2 regions of the Photobacterium sp. ABD4_091 genome follow, and region 1 is predicted to be linked to the other one. Evidence: riboswitches for the same ligand, from Rfam matches in the RefSeq annotation. Region 1 holds a riboswitch; the other holds the start of a gene.
What was found. A riboswitch is a leader RNA that binds a small molecule or an ion and turns the genes downstream of it on or off. The one in region 1 is predicted to bind fluoride.

Region 1 (6,874 bases):
AAAGACTGACGCTCAGATGCGAAAGCGTGGGGAGCAAACAGGATTAGATACCCTGGTAGTCCACGCCGTAAACGATGTCTACTTGGAGGTTGGTGTCTTGAACACTGGCTTTCGGAGCTAACGCGTTAAGTAGACCGCCTGGGGAGTACGGTCGCAAGATTAAAACTCAAATGAATTGACGGGGGCCCGCACAAGCGGTGGAGCATGTGGTTTAATTCGATGCAACGCGAAGAACCTTACCTACTCTTGACATCCAGAGAACTTTCCAGAGATGGATTGGTGCCTTCGGGAACTCTGAGACAGGTGCTGCATGGCTGTCGTCAGCTCGTGTTGTGAAATGTTGGGTTAAGTCCCGCAACGAGCGCAACCCCTATCCTTGTTTGCCAGCACGTAATGGTGGGAACTCCAGGGAGACTGCCGGTGATAAACCGGAGGAAGGTGGGGACGACGTCAAGTCATCATGGCCCTTACGAGTAGGGCTACACACGTGCTACAATGGCGTATACAGAGGGCGGCCAACTTGCGAGAGTGAGCGAATCCCAGAAAGTACGTCGTAGTCCGGATTGGAGTCTGCAACTCGACTCCATGAAGTCGGAATCGCTAGTAATCGTGGATCAGAATGCCACGGTGAATACGTTCCCGGGCCTTGTACACACCGCCCGTCACACCATGGGAGTGGGCTGCACCAGAAGTAGATAGCTTAACCTTCGGGAGGGCGTTTACCACGGTGTGGTTCATGACTGGGGTGAAGTCGTAACAAGGTAGCCCTAGGGGAACCTGGGGCTGGATCACCTCCTTAACGATATGACTGCGTTTTGCGCAGTGTCCACACAGATTGCTTGGTTGAAATGTAAAGAACATGTCTAGGTTCCCAAACCTAGAAAACACTTAGTCCCATTCGTCTAGAGGCCTAGGACACCGCCCTTTCACGGCGGTAACAGGGGTTCGACTCCCCTATGGGACGCCACGGGTCGTTAGCTCAGTTGGTAGAGCAGTTGACTTTTAATCAATTGGTCGCAGGTTCGAATCCTGCACGACCCACCATCTTCTCCTTTGAGGATGTAAAATATCGGAGGGCGATTAGCTCAGTTGGGAGAGCACCTCCCTTACAAGGAGGGGGTCACTGGTTCGAGCCCGGTATCGCCCACCACTCTTTCTTCTTGAAAGACACCATTTCGATGGGGCTATAGCTCAGCTGGGAGAGCGCTTCGCTGGCAGCGAAGAGGTCTGCGGTTCGATCCCGCATAGCTCCACCACTCTCTAAGGTTTTTTCCTTAAGAATTCTTAGAAAGTGGATATCGAAACCTATTCGTTTAGGTAGAGAAATACACATGCTCTTTAACAATCTGGAAAGCTGACTAGTAAATTGAATTCATTGAATTCAATACTAATAGTTTCTACTTGAATAAGTAGGAACGAGTTCTCAAGCAACACACATTCAAGTGTCTTGTGTAAGAGTCCGGCGAAACACAGTTCATCATACTCAGATGAACAACCTTGGTTGTTGAGCCATACAGACAGACCCCTTGGGGTTGTATGGTTAAGTGACTAAGCGTACACGGTGGATGCCTGGGCAGTCAGAGGCGATGAAGGACGTGCTAACCTGCGATAAGCCAAGAGAAGATGGTAAGAATCACTATACTCTTGGATTTCCGAATGGGGAAACCCAGCTGCATAAGCAGTTATCAATGCGTGAATACATAGCGCATTGAGGCGAACCGGGGGAACTGAAACATCTAAGTACCCCGAGGAAGAGAAATCAACCGAGATTCCGGCAGTAGCGGCGAGCGAACCCGGATTAGCCCTTAAGCTAGTTTTGCGACAGGTGAATGAGCTGGAAAGCTCAGCGATACAGGGTGATAGCCCCGTAACCGGTAGCGCATTTCGAGTGAAATCGAGTAGGACGGGACACGTGATATCCTGTCTGAACATGGGGGGACCATCCTCCAAGGCTAAATACTCCTGACTGACCGATAGTGAACCAGTACCGTGAGGGAAAGGCGAAAAGAACCCCTGTGAGGGGAGTGAAATAGAACCTGAAACCGTGTACGTACAAGCAGTAGGAGCCCTTCGGGGTGACTGCGTACCTTTTGTATAATGGGTCAGCGACTTAATTTTAGTAGCAAGGTTAACCGTTTAGGGGAGCCGTAGGGAAACCGAGTCTTAACTGGGCGTTCAGTTGCTAGGATTAGACCCGAAACCAGGTGATCTAGCCATGGGCAGGTTGAAGGTGAGGTAACACTTACTGGAGGACCGAACCGACTAATGTTGAAAAATTAGCGGATGACTTGTGGCTAGGGGTGAAAGGCCAATCAAACCTGGAGATAGCTGGTTCTCCCCGAAAGCTATTTAGGTAGCGCCTCGGACGAATACTACTGGGGGTAGAGCACTGTTAAGGCTAGGGGGTCATCCCGACTTACCAACCCTTTGCAAACTCCGAATACCAGTAAGTACTATCCGGGAGACACACGGCGGGTGCTAACGTCCGTCGTGGAGAGGGAAACAACCCAGACCGCCAGCTAAGGTCCCAAAGTTATAGCTAAGTGGGAAACGATGTGGGAAGGCTCAGACAGCCAGGATGTTGGCTTAGAAGCAGCCATCATTTAAAGAAAGCGTAATAGCTCACTGGTCGAGTCGGCCTGCGCGGAAGATTTAACGGGGCTAAGCTATACACCGAAGCTGCGGCAATGCCATTTATGGTATTGGGTAGGGGAGCGTTCTGTAAGCGGTTGAAGGTGCATCGTAAGGTGTGCTGGACGTATCAGAAGTGCGAATGCTGACATGAGTAACGATAAAGGGAGTGAAAAACTCCCTCGCCGGAAGACCAAGGGTTCCTGTCCAACGTTAATCGGGGCAGGGTGAGTCGACCCCTAAGGCGAGGCCGAAAGGCGTAGTCGATGGGAAACGGGTTAATATTCCCGTACTTCTTACTATTGCGATGGGGGGACGGAGAAGGCTAGGTGGGCCTGGCGACGGTTGTCCAGGTTCAAGGGTGTAGGCTGTAATCTTAGGCAAATCCGGGATTACACTAGGCTGAGACCCGATGTCGAGGTGCTACGGCACTGAAGTCATTGATGCCATGCTTCCGGGAAAAGCCTCTAAGCTTCAGATAGTAAGGAATCGTACCCCAAACCGACACAGGTGGTCGGGTAGAGAATACCAAGGCGCTTGAGAGAACTCGGGTGAAGGAACTAGGCAAAATGGTACCGTAACTTCGGGAGAAGGTACGCTGCCGGCGGTGACGAGACTTGCTCTTTAAGCTGCTGGCAGTCGCAGATACCAGGTGGCTGCAACTGTTTATTAAAAACACAGCACTGTGCAAAATCGAAAGATGACGTATACGGTGTGACGCCTGCCCGGTGCCGGAAGGTTAATTGATGGGGTTAGACTTCGGTCGAAGCTCTTGATCGAAGCCCCGGTAAACGGCGGCCGTAACTATAACGGTCCTAAGGTAGCGAAATTCCTTGTCGGGTAAGTTCCGACCTGCACGAATGGCGTAATGATGGCCACGCTGTCTCCACCCGAGACTCAGTGAAATTGAAATCGCAGTGAAGATGCTGCGTACCCGCGGCTAGACGGAAAGACCCCGTGAACCTTTACTACAGCTTGGCACTGAACATTGACCCTACATGTGTAGGATAGGTGGGAGGCTTTGAAACCATGTCGCTAGATATGGTGGAGCCGTCCTTGAAATACCACCCTTGTAGTGTTGATGTTCTAACGTCGCCCCGTTATCCGGGGTGCGGACAGTGCCTGGTGGGTAGTTTGACTGGGGCGGTCTCCTCCCAAAGCGTAACGGAGGAGCACGAAGGTGGGCTAATCACGGTCGGACATCGTGAGGTTAGTGCAATGGCATAAGCCCGCTTGACTGCGAGACTGACAAGTCGAGCAGGTGCGAAAGCAGGTCATAGTGATCCGGTGGTTCTGTATGGAAGGGCCATCGCTCAACGGATAAAAGGTACTCCGGGGATAACAGGCTGATACCGCCCAAGAGTTCATATCGACGGCGGTGTTTGGCACCTCGATGTCGGCTCATCACATCCTGGGGCTGAAGTCGGTCCCAAGGGTATGGCTGTTCGCCATTTAAAGTGGTACGCGAGCTGGGTTTAGAACGTCGTGAGACAGTTCGGTCCCTATCTGCCGTGGGCGTTGGATGATTGAGAGGGGCTGCTCCTAGTACGAGAGGACCGGAGTGGACGAACCTCTGGTGTTCGGGTTGTGTCGCCAGACGCATTGCCCGGTAGCTAAGTTCGGAATCGATAACCGCTGAAAGCATCTAAGCGGGAAGCGAGCCTCAAGATGAGTCATCCCTGAACCTATAAGGTTCCTGAAGGGTTGTTGGAGACTACGACGTAGATAGGCAGGGTGTGTAAGCGTTGTGAGGCGTTGAGCTAACCTGTACTAATTGCCCGTGAGGCTTAACCATACAACACCCAAGGGGTTTTAACGGACTCTGTGAGCACTTGGATGAGTGTTGAGAACATCAGCTTTTTAGATTGTAAGAATTTTGCTTGGCGACCATAGCATTATGGACCCACCTGATCCCATGCCGAACTCAGTAGTGAAACGTAATAGCGCCGATGGTAGTGTGGGGTCTCCCCATGTGAGAGTAGGACATCGCCAGGCTTCCAATTTAGATTATCGCAGTGAACGTGCGGTGATTTGAGTGGAGCGGTAGTTCAGTTGGTTAGAATACCGGCCTGTCACGCCGGGGGTCGCGGGTTCGAGTCCCGTCCGCTCCGCCACTTATTCAGACAAAGTTAAGTCTTTAAAACAACTACAGGGGTGTAGCTCCAATTGGCAGAGCAGCGGATTCCAAATCCGCGTGTTGGGAGTTCGAATCTCTCCACCCCTGCCATCTTCGAAGCCTCAGCAGAAATGCTGAGGCTTTTTTACATCTGTTGCTTCTGCGAAGCAATGTTGGGAGAACTAGGCGTCCCCTTGGCCAGCTAGCCCGATCGAATCCTCCATCCCTGCCATATTCAAGGCTCTAGACTGCGCGTCCCGGCAGAAATACTGGAGCCTTTTTCGTATGTGCAATTGGCAGAGCAGCGGATTCCGCCAATACCAAAACAGCGCGTGTTGGGAGCCCAAACCTCCGGGATACCGGCCCAGTCCACACCTGTCATATTCGAAGCCTCAGCAGAAATGCTGGGGCTTTTTTGTATCTGTAGCTTCTGCCAAATAGCCGATCGCTACTACTTATCTTTCTATTATTTCTTTATTTATCAATACTGTGACTGGCCTAGATAATTTATGATTGATCTCGACCGATTTGTTAGTAGAATGAATAACACATTAGGGGTGTAGCTCCAATTGGCAGAGCAGCGGATTCCAAATCCGCGTGTTGGGAGTTCGAATCTCTCCACCCCTGCCATATTCTAAGGCCTAGTCGAAAGACTAGGCCTTTTTCGTATTATTGCTTCGGATTCCGCTAATACCAAAACAGCGCGTGTTAGGCGTTCGAATCTCCGGGATGCCGGCCCAGTCCACCCTTGCCATCTTCGAAGCCTCAGTCGAAAGACTGGGGCTTTTTTACATCTGTTGCTTCTGCAAAGTGATGTTGGTCTTTCATTTCCTAATTTATTATTTCTCTTGTTGTTATTAGGGATAAGCGGTAGCATTTGTCTATTGCCTTGGTGTTACCGCCATGGCGGGTGATGGAGTTCCACCTTTAACCGCTCAACCGAGATAATGACTCCTGCTGTAGTAGGATAGATCCGTCTATGGTGGGGCTTGTTATTTGCCATAGCATCTATCCTTGAGAGTAATTCGAGATAAAGATAGAAATGGTATGGCGCATCCATTAAGTTCAAATCCTAAAATATTCGTCCAGATCCTCCGTTGGACGCTACTCATCATTCCCGTAGCCGTTATTGTCGGCTCGCTCAATGCCTTTTTCCTTTGGATCCTCAGTGTGGCAACTGCGACCCGGATTGATAACCCGTGGCTTATCTACCTGTTACCACTGGCCGGTATCGTGATCGTTTACTGCTACCGCAACTTGGGGAAAAACTCCGAGGGTGGTAACAACCTCATTATGGATGAGATCCATGAGCCCGGTGCCGGTATTCCTGCCCGAATGGCACCCTTGGTATTGATTACCACTGTGATCACCCACCTGTTTGGTGGCTCGGCAGGTCGTGAAGGAACTGCAGTGCAAATCGGCGGGGCATCGACCCACTGGCTGGCTCGCAAGTTCAAACTCAATGAAGCGGATACCCGGCTGATTTTGATTGCCGGTGTAGCGGCAGGCTTTGGTGCCGTATTCGGCACGCCGCTAACAGGCGCTATCTTTGCCCTGGAAGTGCTAGCGATAGGCCGCCTGCGCTATGATGCAATTATCCCAGCTTTGTTTGCTGCTATCTTGGCTGATGTCGTTTGTTCAGCCTGGGGCGTGCACCATACCCACTACCGGATAGATTTCCTCGAAACCATTACCCTGTTTGAACATGCCGTCAAAGTAGACCTGCTGATGATCGCCAAGATTGTGATTGCTGCCGTGGCTTTTGGTTTGGCGGGATACCTGTTTGGTGAGCTGACTCACGCCTTTAAAGATATCTTCAAGGCGACACTCAAAAACCCGTATTTGATTGTGGTCGTCGGTGGCTTGATTGTTATCGGTGCGGTTCAGCTGATAGGTAACTACGATTACATAGGCTTGGGTGTTTATTCGAGCCGTGAAGGGGGAGTGAGTATCTTGACTGCCTTTCAGGAAGGGGGTGCCGAATGGTATAGCTGGTTGCTCAAATTGCTGCTGACGGCAGTTACCCTGGCTGCTGGCTACAAGGGCGGGGAGGTGACTCCGCTATTCTTCGTTGGGGCGACTTTGGGCAATACCATGGCATGGGTGCTGGGCGCGCCGGTCGACTTG
Region 2 (6,874 bases), on a different contig from region 1:
CTGCTTACACCGGTATGCGCCTTTTTGATATCAGGCCAGATGTTCGTAAATTCCTGCTGCCAATCGCAATGGTGATGGGAGTGGTTTTCATCTTAGCGATTGCAAATGTTTATACGTTGGCCACCGTACCGACATGGAACACGCCGTTTACCTCGTTCCAGTTCTTAATGACGGCTGCGGTTCTTGGGCCTATTGCTGCAGCGGTAATGCTTCGCTTGCAAGCTAAGGGAATGGGAGAGCTGGCGCCGAAAGCAGATAAAACCCTTGCCGTTTCGGCTGCGGCATTTGGCATTATTGCTCTGATGGGGTACGCGGCATATTTGGTATGGCTTGGTCAGTTGAATGTCCACGTAAACCCATTTGAGGTGGTCGATTATTCGTTCCGAGTGGCACTGATTCGTGTCGGCTTGTTGATATCAGGTATCATTTTCTGGTTGGTCAGCGCAACTAAAGGAAGCCATGGTGCCAAGCCTGTGGTATTTGCTAGCTTTGCTATCGTACTAGCTTCTGAGCTGATGGGACGTGCATTTTTCTATGACGTATTTATCAGTGCGGGCAGCGGTATGTAACTAGCTCAGGAACATTATCAGTTCAATAGGTTTGATAAAAAGATGAAGGTTGGAGTTCCGCCTTCATCTTTTTTTAGTTCATCAATAATCCAACGTACCGCGGATTGGGTAGTGGTTGTCAGGATTTCTGATCCAAGCAAGGCCGCGGGTTAAAGCGCCAAGTTCAGGACGGACAAATGGGTTGTTGGATATGTCGACCACGTGCAACTTTCCGTGTTCGTTAACCACAAACAAGCCCGGCTCGGCAAAATTATGATCTGTCTCTTGCTCGGAGCGTGGTAGGGAAATGTAGACACACAAGGTTTTCATTTGCTCTTTGGTAAGCCCATAAGCGATAGGAAATGAGATATCGAGCTTTTCAAGGTGGGTTTCAAGCTGCGCTTTTGAATCTGCCGAAACAGCAAGGATATCGACATCAGCATCAGCAAAGGCTTGCTTGTAATTTTCTAGGTCGTTGAGGTACTGGGTGCAAAGGGGGCAATGTTTGCCTCGGTATACAAAGACAGCTTGCCAAGTTGCGTCACCTTGAGGCTCGCCCAGTTTTACTTCAGAGCCATCGAGCATTGTTGCTGTCAGGGCAGGAAAATCGTTACCTGCTTTGAGCTTCAACGAATAATCCATGTTTCACTCCATTGGTATAGATTGTTTGAATCACAGTGCTCATTGTGGACACGGATACCGCTATCTTCAAGTAGTTAACTTTTAGTAACCTACTAAGCTGAAATGCAAAACCCCATCACCTGCATTTCGCGGGCAATGGGGTAACAGAAAAGGGAGGGAGTTAAATTATGCGATTTGGGTCATCTCATTGACGGTAAACTGCTCCACACAGCCTTCAGTAGCAGCCATGTAATCAGCAAGGTGTTGGTTACCCATATGCTGCTGCCATAACTCACGTGAGGTCCAGTTTTCAAAAAACAGGAAGTGTGCAGGGTTTTCGTTGTCTTGGTGAAGGTCATAGTTGATGCAACCTTCTTCCGCACGTGTTACATCAATAAGCTTCAATAGCTCTGCTTTTACAAGGTCAACTTTGTCTTCTTTAGCGATGATGTTGGCAACGATGGTTAGCTTAGTCATGGGGCTTCCTCTCATAATTTGTATATGGACATTTTGGCTGCGGTGTTGAATACCGCGTTGATGTATTGAATATTAGATGGCTATAGCTTTTCTGAAAACAGGTGTGCTTTTGATTTATTATCAAATTAAAATTGATAATAAATGCTTGGCTTTATGCTACTTCCGCATTTCCTTTTCCTGATTGTGAAGGACAATCGGTTAGTCATTTTGCGAGTAAGATGGCATTAAAGCATTTCAGTGGACCAGGTTAACTAATTAATCATCTACCCTTAGCATATCCGTATGAAAGTAGAGTTATGTTGGAGGGCGGCGATGGCAGAACAAGATTATCGTATCGAGGTTATGTCGAAACAGGACTTATTACAGGCCATTGATTGGGCCGCCGCAGAAGGATGGAATCCGGGGCTTTATGATATTGAGTCATTTTATGCCGCAGACCCGAATGGTTTTTTGGTTGGTTATTTAGGGGGTGAAGCGATTGCTTCGATTTCGGTGGTGAAGTACGACGGTAGTTACGGTTTTTTGGGCTTTTATATTGTTAAGCCTGAATATCGTGGTAAGGGTTATGGCTTTAAGCTCTGGCAAGCAGGGTTGCAATACTTGGAAGGCTGTAATGTGGGATTAGATGGTGTTGTTGAGCAGCAGGGTAACTATAAGCAATCAGGGTTTAAGCTCGCTTATGGCAACATTCGCTTTGAAGGCGTTGGTGGCGGTGATGAGCCTGAAGGTATAGGGTTGATCGATCTCAGTGAATTGCCATTAAGTGAAGTAGTGGATTATGACGCTGCTTTTTTCCCAACCGAAAGAGCGCTTTTTTTACAGAAATGGATAAATCAAACTGGCTCTAGTGCATTGGGTATCAAACAAGCAGGTAAACTGGTTGGTTATGGAGTGATCCGCCCGTGTAGAAACGGATTTAAGATAGGGCCGCTTTTTGCCGATGATGCTTTGTTAGCAGAGGAGCTTTTTCTTGCTCTTCGAACTAAAGCAACCGCAACAGATAATATTTATTTGGACGTGCCGGAAGTGAATCTCCCCGGCGTAGCACTAGCAGAAAAATACAATATGGAGCCAGTGTTTACCACTGCACGCATGTACACAGGGGATACGCCTGAGATTTCGGTTGACCGTACATTTGGCGTCACCACCTTCGAGTTGGGCTAGTGAGAATCACAGCTTATTTGCCCAGCCTACTTTCGAGTAAAAGAGAAAGTAAATGCTGGGCAATGGCTGTGCGGCAAGCCAATTGTTAAAATAGGCTGCTTAGTGAATTTATGACTTTATTGATTGTTCAATAGCAACCGCCACGGCGACCGTTGCGCCAACCATAGGGTTGTTACCCATACCCACCAAACCCATCATTTCAACATGAGCTGGCACGGAAGAAGAGCCAGCGAACTGGGCGTCACAGTGCATTCTGCCCATGGTATCAGTCATGCCGTATGATGCAGGACCGGCAGCCACGTTGTCAGGGTGAAGGGTACGTCCGGTACCGCCACCTGAGGCGACAGAAAAGTATGCCTTGCCCTGTTCCAGGCGTTCTTTCTTGTAGGTCCCTGCCACAGGGTGCTGAAAGCGGGTAGGGTTAGTCGAATTACCCGTAATTGATATGTCGACGTTTTCACGATACATAATAGCCACACCTTCCTGTACATCGTCGGCACCGTAACAACTTATCTCACCTCGTGGGCCTTTTGAGAATCGGCGTTCTGAAACAACATTCAGTTTGCCACTGTCATAATCATATTTTGTTTGGACATAGTTAAAGCCATTGATGCGAGAGATCAAGTAGGCCGCATCTTTGCCTAGGCCATTGAGGGTCACCCGAAGCGGTTGCTGGCGTACTTTGTTGGCATTTAGGGCAATTTTAATTGCTCCTTCAGCCGCCGCATAAGACTCGTGCCCAGCTAGAAAGCAAAAGCACTGGGTTTCTTCACTTAGCAGGCGAGCGGCCAATTTTCCGTGTCCGATACCCACCTGGCGTTGATCGGCTACTGAGCCAGGGATACAGAAGGCCTGCAAGCCTTGTCCTATATCCTCTGCCGCTTCAGCTGCGCTTTGGCTTTCCTCTTTTAATGCGATAGCGGCACCCAGTACATAAGCCCATGCTGCATCTTCAAAGGCAATAGGTTGGGTCTCTTTGACAATTTCATAAGGGTTAACATTGTGCTCTTTGCAATACGCTAGAGCGTCATTCATCGAACTGAAACCATATTGTTCAAGGAGTGGCTGAATTTGGTTGATGCGGCGGTCGTAATTTTCGAATAATGCGGCCATGATGCTGTCCTCGGAAAAAGAAAGTAATGTTTATAGGTTGGTGACGTTGTCACCTATTGTGCGCCAGTTACTGATGGCGAGGATCAATAGTCTTGACCGCTTCATCAAAACGTCCATATTGTCCCGTTGCTTGTTGCATTGCTTCTGCGGCAGGGACTCCTTTGCCAATTGATCCCATCATTTTTCCAAGATTGACAAAGCGATAGCCGATGATTTCATCATTTTCATCAAGTGCTAGTTCGGTAACATACCCTTCGGCCATTTCCATATAGCGCGGCCCCTTGGCACGCGTACCGTAATGGGTGCCGATTTGGCTACGAAGCCCTTTCCCCAAGTCCTCTAGCCCAGCGCCTATTGGCAGGCCATCTAGTGAGAAAGCGGTTTGGGTGCGGCCATATACATACTGCAAGAAAATTTCACGCATCGCGACATTGATGGCATCGCACACCAAATCTGTGTTCAATGCTTCAAGAATGGTCTTGCCTGTAATTAGCTCAGAGGCCATAGCTGCAGAATGGGTCATACCTGAGCAGCCGATGGTCTCAATGAGGGCCTCTTCGATAATGCCGTCTTTGACATTAAGGGTGAGCTTCGCTGCGCCTTGCTGAGGCGCACAGGTGCCAACGCCATGGCTTACCCCGGAAATAGCGATAACATCTTTGGGGTGTACCCAACGGCCTTCGACAGGAATAGGAGATGATTGATGTTGAGGCCCTCTCTGGATAGGGCACATGTCTTGGATTTCAGTTGAATATTGCATTGCTTTTGCTCATCTCTAACAGGTGTTTGTTTGAGCAAAGAATGGGGAGGAATATTAACGCTAACAACATACCCAGAGGCACTACGAAAACACAGTGCCAACGAGGATCCTCGGCCATTCATTGCCGTTGTTGTTAGACGTCATCATCCCAGTAGGGCGGTTAAAGGAGGAACATCATCTCCCACCAACGATTACCTCTCGTCGATGGGATTAACTATACGCCAGTGACCAAAAAATGAACTACCTGAATGAAAAATCCTAGATTGCAAAACTGGAATAGTCTTTTTGCTCTAGTTGAAATGTAAGGGGATCTTTCGAGCCTTACCAATAATTCAATCACTTAATTAGTACCATTAATATTTCTATGGTTTTTGACCGTCCGCTTGACGAAATTTTACAGAAATCGAACATTGTTTTGCATTGCAGGACGTAATCTAGCGCCATAAAAGAATGGAGCTAAACCATGAAATTACAACTTAGAGCGGAATCAAAGCAACTGCCAAAAGCTAAGCAATCATTGACCAAAGTTCTGATGACAAGCGCAATAGCGGTGATCATTGCAACTGCGGGGATCACTGTACCTAATGTGGCTGAGGCGAAGGGACATAAGCATCACCACCATCATCACCATAAGCATAAACATCACAAGCATAAGCACCACAAACATAAACACCATGTAGTTGTAGTGAAGAAGAAGCCCAAAAAAAAGCATAAGAAAGTAGTGGTTGTTCACAAGTACCCTAAGCACCGCCACTATCATCGTAGTCGTCTACCAGAGATAGCGACATTTGCAGTGATTGCAGGCGCAACCTATGCCATTATCGATAATCACTACTATAAACGCCGTGGTGATAATTATGAATATGTGGCTAAGCCTCGATGATTTTTACGGATGCCCTGATTGTCAGGGCATCATACTGTATAAATTCAAACGGTGTTCATAATTTTTTGAGTTAGGTTACAACTTTTTGCTTCTCGTCTGTTATAGTCACTTCAATATGCATTGATTTGCTATCTAGCCCCTAATATCAAACGAGTAGGTTTGTTGATTTAGAGGAAAATAAAAATAAAGAGCATTTAGTTCGCTTAATAATTGAACGGTGTTTTATATTCGACGGCGAGTTAAACTCAACCAGTTGGTATCAGGATGAAAAATTTAACGTTAATGGCTGTTATATCTATGTTTCTTTTTGGGTGTGCAAGCCCAAGTGAGGATGATGCCTCTAAAGTGATTCCGGTGGATCTACAGAAGAGTGAGCTAATTGAGGTGCTGAGCGAAAAAGCGACAGCAGATGCTCTAGATGTTCAGTATCTACTTAAAGATGCTGAGATGACCAATGAAGATATGGCTGAGTTTAGAGAGCAGTTGATTTTAGCGTTAGGACAGGAGCAAATAAACTACAGCTTCATTCCTCATTCAGAATTTCAGAACTTATCTGCTATCGCGAAAGCCAAGCCTAATGGTTGCTATGTGAAAGAGAATTATGAGTACTACAGCCCTCAACTACAGGAAGACGTGATTTTTGTCGTAGAGAATATGCGCGTATGTGCGAAAGAAGACGATTATGTGGCGCTTGATACCAGTATTGGAGACTTTCAGATAGCAGTGAAATATGGCGATACGGTGATGAAAACATTTCGAAAAGCTTCATACTTTCACAATTATGTGAAGATTAGTGAAAATACATATTCATCCCTGTCTGTAGGCAAGCTGACGTTGAATGAAAACCTGCTGTCATTTGAGACTGAATCAGGGATTACTTATGAGGTTGATGAGAAAGGCGTTGTCACTCGGAGTGATATTGGATTGATCGGGGTCGTTCATTAACGGTGAAATAGAAAAGGGAGGCATTTTGCCTGTCTCTTGATCACATCTCATCAGAGGTAAAGGATTGGGCTATAAGGTATCCTTCTTGAATTGCTGCTAATTTATACCAGCCTCGCCATAGGGCGGCCCAACCGGGCCGCCCTGTTCGCTTACTGTCATACCATCCGCCTAGCCTTGCTAATGTAACTCGAGCCCATTTCAGATCTGGAGCTGTTGTTGGTAAGGGCTTATTTTCTTGTTTGACCCATAATAATTTCCAGCATATTCCGGGTAGAACAGACTCACAGCTACTGGTTTCTTGTCCGCGGCTTTCTGCTCTAAGTTGTAACAAGCGGATAGCGATAAACGCTTGAATGACGGCAA

Region 2: linked by a shared signal. The riboswitch ahead of ACXAGQ_RS19600 (iron-sulfur cluster assembly scaffold protein) and the one ahead of ACXAGQ_RS07305 (voltage-gated chloride channel family protein) in region 1 are both predicted to bind fluoride.

Annotation. Positions count from the first base shown of each region.
Region 1 covers NZ_JBSWWQ010000001.1:1,567,064-1,573,937, reverse strand. The annotation lists rRNA gene ACXAGQ_RS07355 (16S ribosomal RNA) at 1-799, shown strand, start outside; tRNA gene ACXAGQ_RS07350 (tRNA-Glu) at 892-967, shown strand; tRNA gene ACXAGQ_RS07345 (tRNA-Lys) at 969-1,044, shown strand; tRNA gene ACXAGQ_RS07340 (tRNA-Val) at 1,075-1,150, shown strand; tRNA gene ACXAGQ_RS07335 (tRNA-Ala) at 1,181-1,256, shown strand; rRNA gene ACXAGQ_RS07330 (23S ribosomal RNA) at 1,539-4,426, shown strand; rRNA gene rrf (5S ribosomal RNA) at 4,511-4,626, shown strand; tRNA gene ACXAGQ_RS07320 (tRNA-Asp) at 4,669-4,745, shown strand; tRNA gene ACXAGQ_RS07315 (tRNA-Trp) at 4,782-4,858, shown strand; tRNA gene ACXAGQ_RS07310 (tRNA-Trp) at 5,301-5,377, shown strand; fluoride riboswitch at 5,648-5,711, shown strand; gene ACXAGQ_RS07305 (voltage-gated chloride channel family protein) at 5,795-6,874, shown strand, end outside.
Region 2 covers NZ_JBSWWQ010000002.1:1,143,629-1,150,502, reverse strand. The annotation lists gene ACXAGQ_RS19625 (dimethyl sulfoxide reductase anchor subunit family protein) at 1-569, shown strand, start outside; gene ACXAGQ_RS19620 (redoxin domain-containing protein) at 651-1,190, opposite strand; gene ACXAGQ_RS19615 (putative quinol monooxygenase) at 1,356-1,646, opposite strand; gene ACXAGQ_RS19610 (GNAT family N-acetyltransferase) at 1,959-2,810, shown strand; gene ACXAGQ_RS19605 (GGGtGRT protein) at 2,919-3,923, opposite strand; gene ACXAGQ_RS19600 (iron-sulfur cluster assembly scaffold protein) at 3,991-4,683, opposite strand; fluoride riboswitch at 4,811-4,874, opposite strand; gene ACXAGQ_RS19595 (hypothetical protein) at 5,147-5,566, shown strand; gene ACXAGQ_RS19590 (hypothetical protein) at 5,831-6,511, shown strand; gene ACXAGQ_RS19585 (IS4 family transposase) at 6,552-6,874, opposite strand, start outside.